Regions from separate parts of the Chryseobacterium sp. KMC2 genome, predicted to be linked through region 1. Evidence: riboswitches for the same ligand, from Rfam matches in the RefSeq annotation. Region 1 holds a riboswitch; the other holds the start of a gene.
What was found. A riboswitch is a leader RNA that binds a small molecule or an ion and turns the genes downstream of it on or off. The one in region 1 is predicted to bind cobalamin.
Positions count from the first base shown of each region.

Region 1 (5,174 bases):
CTAAAGTTCAGACTTTAACTTCCGAAGATCTTGTATTTTATGTAAAGGAGGGTCAAAAATTGATGCCTGGAAAAATGATCCAGCTTACCAATGAAGAAAGCCCTTTTATTATTGATGACTTTAATTTTGACGGAACAGAAGATATCGCTGTCAGAAATGGAAATAAAGGAAATTACAGCAGTGCATCCTATGATGTCTATGTATTCAATAGTACGAGAATGGCTTTTGTGAAAAGTGAGGAACTTACGGAAATCGGTTCCAGTTATTTTGGATTATTTGGGGTAGATGCTAAGCGCAAACGTCTTGTTGCCACAGGAAAATCCGGATGTTGCATGATTTTTACTACGGAATATAGAGTAATTCCTAATAAGGGATTAGAAAAGGTATTGGAGAGGGAAGAGGATATGACCAATGAAGACCGTGTAAAAGTGATGACCAAAGAAAAAATAAATAATAAATGGGTGACCAAAACCAAGGTGTATCCGGCAAATCAATATAATAGATAAGTAACATAATGAAGATTCAGAAAGAGATTGATTTTATCCTGGCAGTAGATGCTTTGAAAAATGTACAGAGAAGAAATTATAATGCAGATGATTCGAGAAGAGAGAATACTGCAGAACATTCATGGCAGATCGTTATTCTTGCACAGATTTTATATCCTTATGCAAAAAACCGTGCTGACATTGATTTGCTGAGAGTTATCAGAATGCTTTCTATCCATGACCTGGTTGAAATTGAGGCAGGAGATACTTTCCTTTTTGATGAAAAAGCAATGGTCGGAAAGTTTGAAAGAGAAAAAGTTTCTGCCCAAAAGATATTTGGAATCTTAGACGAGCCATTACGTTCGGAGTTTTTCAATTTATGGATAGAATTTGAAGAGGAAAAAACACCGGATGCTATTTTCGCTTGTGCTATCGACAGAATTATTCCTTTTATCCTGAATTCATATACCTCAGGAAAAAGCTGGACAGAAGCTGGAGTTACGGAAAAGCAGATTAGAAATATGCTTGAAAATGCCATCTGCAGAGCTTCTGATGAGATGGGGGAGGCTTTTGAACTGTTATTGACCAGAAATGTGGAAACCGGAAAAGTAATCAAATAAAAGCGCTAAGCTTTTATTCTAAAATAGTTTCGGGCGGCCTTTGGCCGCCCGAAACTTTATAATTATAGGATTTGGATTGGTTTTTTGAATTCGTCAATGGCAACAAAAGTAAAATCACCAATGATTGCTTTTTCTCTTTCATAGGAATACATTTGTTCCGTGTAGATCTCTACATTGACCTTCATACTGGTTTTTCCAACGTAGGCAACCTTTCCGATCAGCTCAACGATAGTTCCGGCAGGAATAGGTTTTTTAAAGTCAATTTTATCACTGCTTACAGTGACCACTCTTTTTCTTGCAAATCGGGTAGCAGTAATGAAAGCTACTTCATCCATCAGCTGCATAGCCGTACCACCAAAAAGGGTATCATAATGATTTGTTGTGTTAGGGAAAACCGCTTTAAATATTCTGGTTTCGGATGCTTCAATTCTTTCTTCTGTAGTCATATTTCATTATTAATTAAAGCGAAATGAAATATTATCAAACAACAGAATAATACCAGGAACCTAAGAAATTCCTGAAAAAATCCATCAGATCAATAAACTTCATATCGCGAAAGTTTTTTGTTTAAGAAAAAGGCAGGTCTCCTGACTCGTAACATCTTTTATCCCCTTCCCATGCCTCGCACAGTGGATCTTTAATAAAAGACTTCAGTTACTTACAGTTGCGCGACAGTTCGTGATTTTCACACGATTCCCTTTTTAATCTGCGGTTAAGCAGAACCTATTTCTATGATGAATAAGCGTTAAACTTTTTCGGGGGCAAAAATAATGAATTTATTCCGGATTATGATAAATAATCTGACTGATCACTCTTCCTTTTTTTATAGTCCAAAGACTTGTATATCTGTATTCTCCTGAACCATTGATCATATAAAGAAAGATATTGTCGTTGTCTAAAGAGGTTACCGCTACATTATTGAAATCCATGGTAGGCTGAAACATGTTTTTGATGGCTTCCCGTACAAAAACAGAACCTCTGCCGGGTTGCTGAACCCTGATTGATTTAATTTCAGTCATGCCTTCAGGAAGATCATTACCGATTCCCCATGGTTTCACCTTGTCAATAGTAAGGAGTTTTCCGTCAGCATCTTTCTCCTTTTTACGGTATCCGGCATTGGATGGGTAAATATCAATAACTACTTTACTTCTTTGTGCCGTAGGGATTTTAGGATCAGAATTATCAGTAAAAATCAGTGATTTCCCATTCTTGGATTTCGAAGGTGTATACTGAGGAAGCTGATCAATATAAGCGATACGCTCTTTATTTACCATTCCTTCTTTTTCAAGAGTTTCATACCTTACAAAAGGCTTTTCCTCATCCTGTTTTTCAGGATATTTGATCCATATCCACTCCGTTTCTCCCGGTGCCGGCTTTACATAAACAAAAACATCCCCTTTACGCATACGGATCTTATCTACAATCTTCCTGTAATTATCCTTATGTACACGTACATTGGCATATCCTTCTTCAGCTTTTACCACTCCAAAAGGAACTTTATTCTGCCCTTTAACGAATGCTAAAGAGAAAATACTAAATGCAGATAGATAGAATGCTTTGCCTACTGAAATCATTATAATAAATTTTTGATCCCCAAATATATAAATTAAATGCTTTTCGGAAGATAATTATACTGTTGCAGTTCTTTTAAATCTTGTATTTTTTTTAAATGAGAGTCTGAAATACCTGATTTTCTTGTTGAAAAAAGGTATCAGATGTTTAAGCTTATTTTTTAGGTAAACGTACAAAAAGAAAGAGAGCATCTCATGATGCTCTCCATTAGTTATTTTAGATTAATTTTCAAATTCTCAAATTAACGCATTCTCCAATTGATTAAATTCTTTCAAGTTCCTCCGCGTCAATGGTCGTTTTGAAAGTTCCGTAATTGACAATTACTTTGTTTCGGGATATTTTTTCAATGGTCCCTACACTGGTACTTCCTGTGATGCGGACACGTTGCCCTATTTTCATCCAAACAGCACGGTCACTTTTACGTTTCTCCTCCAGTTTTTCATTGGTTTCGGCAATCTTTTCAATCACATCTTCCTTTTTAAGCTGTTGGGTAATCTTCCTTTTGACCACCTGAAGACGTTTTGATTCGTCTTTGTCAGCACCTATTTTCCTGAACTTTTCCTGTTCCAGAAGCTTTACAAAGTCCTTTACAACATCCTTCCTTGATTTCCCTTTTGTATAGCTGTCTATGAATGCCTCAATTTTGTTTCCAAACTGAAGTTTACGGTGTTCCTCTTCATAGAGCTTCTGGAAATTAAAGAGCTTTTGCTGAAGCTGCTCATTCAGCTTCTGAAGGTTATCACGCTTATCTTCTACAGACTCTTTTCTTTCCGCAAGGTCAGATTTTAGTTTTTCAACCTCAAATTTTTCCTGCTGCAGCTTCACAATGGTCTTATCAAGATTCACAATATCATGTTCCACTTTTTTCTTTGCAGAATGAATAATGAATCTTGGAATTCTATTTTTCTCAGCAACTTCGAATGTGAATGAACTTCCCGCTTGTCCCACTTCCAATTTATACATGGGTTCAAGGGTTTCTTCATTAAACAGCATAGCTGCATTTTCAGCATTGGGAAGCTGTTCTATCACCAGCTTAATGTTGGTATAGTGAGTGGTAATAATCGCAAAACTTTTCTTGTCGTAGAAATACTCCATGAAACTTTCAGCCAAAGCACCTCCCAATTCCGGATCAGAACCTGTTCCAAACTCATCAATCAGTAAAAGAGTATTCGCATCAGCCTCGCGGATGATTCCGGACATTTTTTTTAATCTCGATGAATAGGTGGATAGATGGTTTTCAATGGACTGGTTATCACCGATATCGGTCATCATTTTCTCAAAGAAAAACATTTCAGACTTCGGATGAACAGGAACCAGAATACCACTCTGAATCATCAGCTGTAATAATCCAACTGTTTTTAACGTAATTGATTTTCCTCCCGCATTCGGGCCGGAAATACAGATAATTCTGTTGTGTTCCGTTAAAGCCAGAGTTTGAGGATAGATTGTTTTGTTTTCTACCTTATTTCTTAGCCATAATAAAGGATGGAAAGCATCCCTTAGTTTTAAGGTCTTATGGCGGTTAATTTTTGGTAATACCCCGTTAATTAAGTCTGCAAACTTTGCTTTAGCTCTTGTAAGGTCAAGATCAAAAATATAAATCTGGTACCTCCAAAGCTGAGGTTGAAATTCTGCCAGCTCACCAGTAAGTTTTCTGAGAACCCTGTCTATTTCTTTTTTTTCTTCCTCTTCACTTTCCCGAAGTTTGAAATAATGTTTTACAACACTGTCCGGCTGAATATACGTAATGGAACCTGTTTTTGAAATCCCTAATGTTCTGCCGGCAACTCTCTTTTTAAATCCCGATTTTACAGCAAGAACTCTTTGATCATCAATAATGGTCTCCCGGATATCGTCCAAAAAATCACTTTGTCCATACGTGGTAAGGGCACGGTTGAAATTTTCCTGAATGGCTTTTTTAGCATGCTGGATTTCTGTTCTCAGTCCTTTTAAAGCGGGAGAAGCCTCACTTTTTACTTCACCAAAACGGTTGAAAACTTTATCTACCTTCTCAATGATCTCTTTCTTAAACTCCAGTACAGAAACATCTTCTATAAGGGTAGGGAAGGTTTCCGGCATGGTAGGGAAGAACTTCTGAAGCCTTCCGATTTGTTCCGTGATGGTTTTGATTTTAATGAAAGCACTGTTTTCAAGACGGTAATTTTCAATCAGCATTAATTTCAGCTCATTTTCAATATCTTCATATTCATCAAACGGAATTGCATTTGAACTTTCAAAACTCGACAGATATTCTGACGTTTTTTTCAATGAAAGTTCTGCCTCGTCTATTTCCATCGGACGAAGTTGAAGAATTTTCTCTCGTGTTTTCGGAGAATACGCAAGGGGGGAGATTTCCGCGAGTAATTGCGGAAACTCTAATTCGTCTAAATCTTCTTTATCTATATACACACTGCAAATTTAGTGAGAAAATGTGAATGTCATACGGTGGTAATTTGAAAATGAGCTAATTTGAGAAATTCACAATGGAGAATCAGAA
Region 1 is NZ_JAESIT010000017.1:67,202-72,375, forward strand. Features, by position in the region: gene JML65_RS18070 (XAC2610-related protein) at 1-506, shown strand, start outside; gene JML65_RS18075 (HD domain-containing protein) at 515-1,105, shown strand; gene JML65_RS18080 (acyl-CoA thioesterase) at 1,168-1,551, opposite strand; cobalamin riboswitch at 1,665-1,847, opposite strand; gene JML65_RS18085 (hypothetical protein) at 1,882-2,679, opposite strand; gene JML65_RS18090 (endonuclease MutS2) at 2,939-5,086, opposite strand.

Region 2 (5,174 bases), on a different contig from region 1:
AATGATTCCTGGTTCACAGGATCCTGAACGCGGGTCAGCTGCGGCATTTCCAAAGAAGGCATTTCCGAGGATTTTAAAATCTCTTCCATTCAGATTGGGAATCGTATGATCAAATCCAAAAACGACATAGCCTCCGAACCCCCCAAGACTTATTTCTTGAAAACTGGAACCTATCAAAGATTCTCTCGCTTTCTGAAGCATATTTTCAGCTGTATTTCCCGGTTCATATTCGGGAATCTTATTCATAAACTGTCCGGGAGCAGGACGATAATCAAAAACCTTAGCTATATATTTGCTGTAGGTAGCCGTTTCCTTTTCTACCACTATTTTAGAATGATAGGTATGAACATTTCCATTATTCTCTATCTTAAGTGTCAATGGATAGGTAGCGACTACCGGACTGATAAATTCAAGTTCTGAACTTTGAGAAATAATGGAGTCTTTCACACTCCAGGTAAAGTTTCCTGAAATATTGGTAGGAATACTCAGAACTTCAAAACGTTCGATAGTATAAGAGTCATCCAACCCGTTAAATACAAAATTTTCCTCATCATCATGCTTACAGGCTATCATTCCTATGAGAAGAAATGATAAAAACCCTGTTTTTAAATAGGTAAAAGTTTTGATCTTCATGTTTATCAGTTTAATTATTTATAGAGAAAAGTAAAATGGGCAGGGATATTTCCTCCCTCGGTTTTCCATTTGAAATGGCCATTTTTATCGAAACAGTACACAAAACCCATTGCAACGTAGTTTCGGGCATCAGTAATATAAACATCCTCTGTAATTGGGTTTACAGCAATTCCGTAAGGGGTTTTAATGGCATTTTCATATTCCTTATCAAAAATCCTGTTAGAAATAATCTGTTCTGTTTTTACATCAATAATCCCGAATGTTTTTTGAGAGGTATGGGTATTGTAATTGAATTCATTTCCATAGAAATAAAGTTTATCATTGACAATCGTCATCTCACTTACCGCAATATGGAAATCTTTTTTTATCATCCCCGTTGCAGCATCAATTAGATATAAACTGGAGGGTACCGAGTAATAATCTCCCCGGGAGCTTACATACAGATCACCATAATTGTCTTTTTTAAGCCGGTGGAGGTTAATAGCGACATCTATTTTTCTTGTTTCTGTAAAACTATTTAAATCGATTATGGAAACTGTTCTGTCGTAATTTGGAGCCATATAGCCTCCGGAATTAGCAACAAAAAGCTGATCTCCTACAATTTCTATTTCCTCAGGCTGGTATCCTACTGTAGCCTGACGCTGTATAGACAGGGAAGCTGTATCGATTTCCACTATTTTCCCTTTAGGTGCATTAGGATTGACATCTACAGGCCCTGCATAACTGCTGGCATAACCTTTTCCGTTTTTAAATGTTATATATCTGCAGTTCTGTAAGGGAATAGATGTTATCCGTTTAGCTGTTTTAGCATCCAGCACTTCAATTTTATTGGAAACATTGACTACGATATACAGCTTACTACCATAAATTTTAATATCATTTCCTACGTCCCCCAATTCTTTGATCACATTAGGGTTCACCTCGGCATAGATATTCCGATAGTAAGTTCCTTTGGTATAATCGAAAAAGTCAAGGGTACATTTATTGCTTCCCATATTCCCTTCATTCAATACGTAAAAGCCTTTAATGGCAGTATTTTCCGGTGCTGCCAACCCTTCTACCACTTCCTGACGGACGATAATATCATCGGTACGGCAGGCCACAAGAAAAACCAATATGAAGAGGAGAAGACAGAAGTTTATTTTTCTCATAAGGTGAAGTTTAAAGTAATTTTAAAATTTCTTCCCGGCATGGGATAGTTTCTGACCACATCATAATATTGATTGAAAATATTATTCATTTCAAGACTCAGTTTAAACTGATGTCCTGAGTAGTCGAATTTTTTCTGAACGGATAAATCATGGGTATACCAGGGCTGAACAAAATTGTACTGAATATTATCCTGCTGCCCGTCATAGCGTTCCCCAACATAGATCACACTGTAATTGAAATTCCAGTCACGGTAATCCGCCATCAGCGTAAAAGACCCACTGTGCCAAGGGGTATAAGGGATCTGTTTTTTATAAAAAGTATCCCCCGGGCTTATATCATCTCCGGGATTACTGATATCTTTTGCACTTTGATAGGTATAAGAAAGCAACGGTTTAATTTTTACTTTGCCCCACATCATTTCAGCCTGGACATTTACATCTGTACCTATGATGTCAACCAACCCAAGGTTCATCATCATCCAGCGGAACATATTTCCTGTGGGTGCTGCAACAATTTTATCTTTTACCCGGTTGTAATAACCATCTACCTTGGCATAAAAAGCTTTAAAGACAGGATGATTATATTTCTTCTGATAGGTAAACCCTAAATCATACTGCGTCGTAAACTCCGGTTTCAGAAAAGTACTTCCAATATTCGTATAATAAAGATCATTGAAGGTGGGAAGTCTGAAAATCTTTTTATAGAAAGCTCTAAAAGTAAGCTCCGGAACAATAGCCGGCTGGTAGCTCATAAAAATAGCAGGAGTCCATTCACTTCTGTCCTCAGGTCTTTTATTTCGTTCCACTTCTTCAAAAGTAAAAGTACCTAACAGACTTCCTAAAACTTTAAACCTGTTCCATTGATAGGTCGTAGCCAAAGCTACCAATGTGGTATACCGGGTAGGATAAGAAAACTGATACAGATCTGCATCCAGATTATTGTATTGGAAATCTCCACTCAAGCTAATGTCCCAATGGGAATTCACTGTATATAAATTGGAAGATGAAATATACAGTTCCCTTTGAATGTAGGTATTATCTGAATATTTAACCAACTGAGACTGTACCGTATCAAGAAAACGGGTATAATCATAAGCAAATTTTGCTTTAAGCTGAGTTTCGAATTTAGGGAAAAGCTTTTTCCTCAGGTTGGCCTGTACAAAATAATTCTCATCAAACATTCTTGCCCCTCGCCCGTCAAAACGGCTATTCACAACAGGAGCAGGAACACCCCGATTGGAAATATAGCCATATCCGCGGATATTCCAGCTTCCATTATTTAAAGTACCATTCAAAGAGGTTTCAAAACGTTTGGCTTTAATATCAGAGTCTCTTCTTTTAGCTATTGTATCATAGGCAGGCTCTCCGTTAGGGTATTTTTTTACATACCGGTATCTGTAAATACCATCACTTTGCAGAAATTCAGCACTAAAACTTGCAGAAATTCTTGGTGATAGTTTCTGTTCTAAACGGAAAGAAGGATTGAATAAATCAATTGATGCACTTTTTGCCCTCAAAACAAGATTTGTTTTTCGTGTTCCGGTAAAAACAGGTGTTTTAGGCTGCAAATAAATAGAACCTGATGATCCGAAATCCCTGGCGGGCTGAAATATCTCACTTTTCTGACCGTTGTACAATGATATTTCTTCCAGATCATCCAAAGAATATCTCCCCAGATCCACAAGACCGTTCTGAGCATTTCCCAATTGAATGCCATCATAAAAAACCCCTACGTGCTGGCTTCCCATACTTCGGATATTAATGGTCTTGAGCCCCCCTATTCCGCCGTAGTCCTTGATCTGAACACCGGAAAAATACCGTAAGGCATCTGCCACAGAGTGGCTGTTCAGTCTTTCAAGCTCTTCTCCCTGCAATACCTGAGCAGGAACGATTTCTTTAAAGTTCTTTTTGTAAATATTGACCGCCTTAATAGCTTCTTCCTTTAAGGTGTCTTTTTTCTTTGTTTGAGAAAACAAGAATTGTGATGTTAACACAAATATTGTGAAAACAACTTTATGAAGTTGAGATGTAGTCAGTTTTGCCACCATTAGCTCATTCAGGGATAATGATGACGCTAATGGATATTAGAAAGCAATGACAAAGCACAGCATGTACTGCACAGAATCATTGTAGTCCTAAAGCTTTATTCCACGAAAGCGTCAAACGTTTATTTATTCTGGCAGGTCTTCTGACTTACTCCATTTTTGAAATCCTTCCCATTAAAAAACAGTGGATATAATCTTCAAAAACTTTGGTACGGAGCTTACAGCAGCGGGTCTGTTCCGGATTCTCACCGGATTCCCTTTTAAGAGCTTTTTACGGCTCGCCAAATTTCGGCAAAGATATAAAATTCCGGTTAGATACAATACAACGCAGAATAAAATGATTATCAATACATAAACATGAAAAATCCCGTTATTTTCTAACGGGATCTTTGATGAACTTCAGTCATCAATTATGTTGAATTGTTTTGCTCTTATCTATACTTATTTTTTTGCAAATTCACGATCGCTCAGGGTTTTCATAAATAAGATAAGATTGGTCTTTTCCTGCTCTGAGAGAGGAATTTTATTTCCATTGTTTTTAAAGACCGGATCAAGATTATCGGCATCCAAAACACCTTTATCAAAATAATCAAGAACGGCTCTTAAAGTAGGAAACTGTCCAAAACTTCCATAAGGAGCTGTATATTCTACATTTCGTAATGAAGGCACCCGAAAGCTCATATAATCTCCCGGAAGACCTGTCACTCTTCCACGTCCGGCCTCATTGGGATTGGGATTCACAGGAAATCCGATATTTCTAAAGCTCTGATCGGTAAAAAGTTCTGTACTATGACAGCTTGCACATTTTTGCTGAAAGGTCTGATATCCCTGAGCTTCGTTTTCTGTAAAAACCTCTCCTTCATTTCTTTTTACTCTGTCGTATTTACTATTGGCAGAAATCAGTGTATACTCGTATTGTGCAATACTTTTATAAATTCTTTCCGCAGTAACGGTTTCATCTCCAAATGCCTTTCTGAATAAATCTCTATACATAAGATCAGTCTTTATTTTGCCAATCACCTCCAAAATAGAAGATCCCATTTCTTCATGAGTGATAATAGGAACCAGCGGTTGATTTTCCAGTTGAAGAATATTCCCGTCCCAATTATAAAAATTCAAGAACATCATGTTCTGAATAGCTGGTACATTCCGTAAGCCTAGTCTATTCTCAATACCTACCGCCTGAGCATTGTTATCGGCAAAAGCATTTCCCTGAATGTGACAGCTGGAACAGGATATGGAATTATCTGCACTGAGTCTTTTATCCTGAAATAACTTCTCCCCCAGCTCTACTCCATATTTTGTAGGCACATTAGATTTCACCGAATTATTTAGTTCCGGAAAG
Region 2 is NZ_JAESIT010000003.1:202,608-207,781, reverse strand. Features, by position in the region: gene JML65_RS04990 (hypothetical protein) at 1-633, opposite strand, end outside; gene JML65_RS04985 (YncE family protein) at 648-1,784, opposite strand; gene JML65_RS04980 (TonB-dependent receptor plug domain-containing protein) at 1,781-3,760, opposite strand; cobalamin riboswitch at 3,945-4,130, opposite strand; gene JML65_RS04975 (cytochrome-c peroxidase) at 4,271-5,174, opposite strand, start outside.
Region 2: another riboswitch for cobalamin. It lies ahead of JML65_RS04980 (TonB-dependent receptor plug domain-containing protein); the one in region 1 lies ahead of JML65_RS18080 (acyl-CoA thioesterase).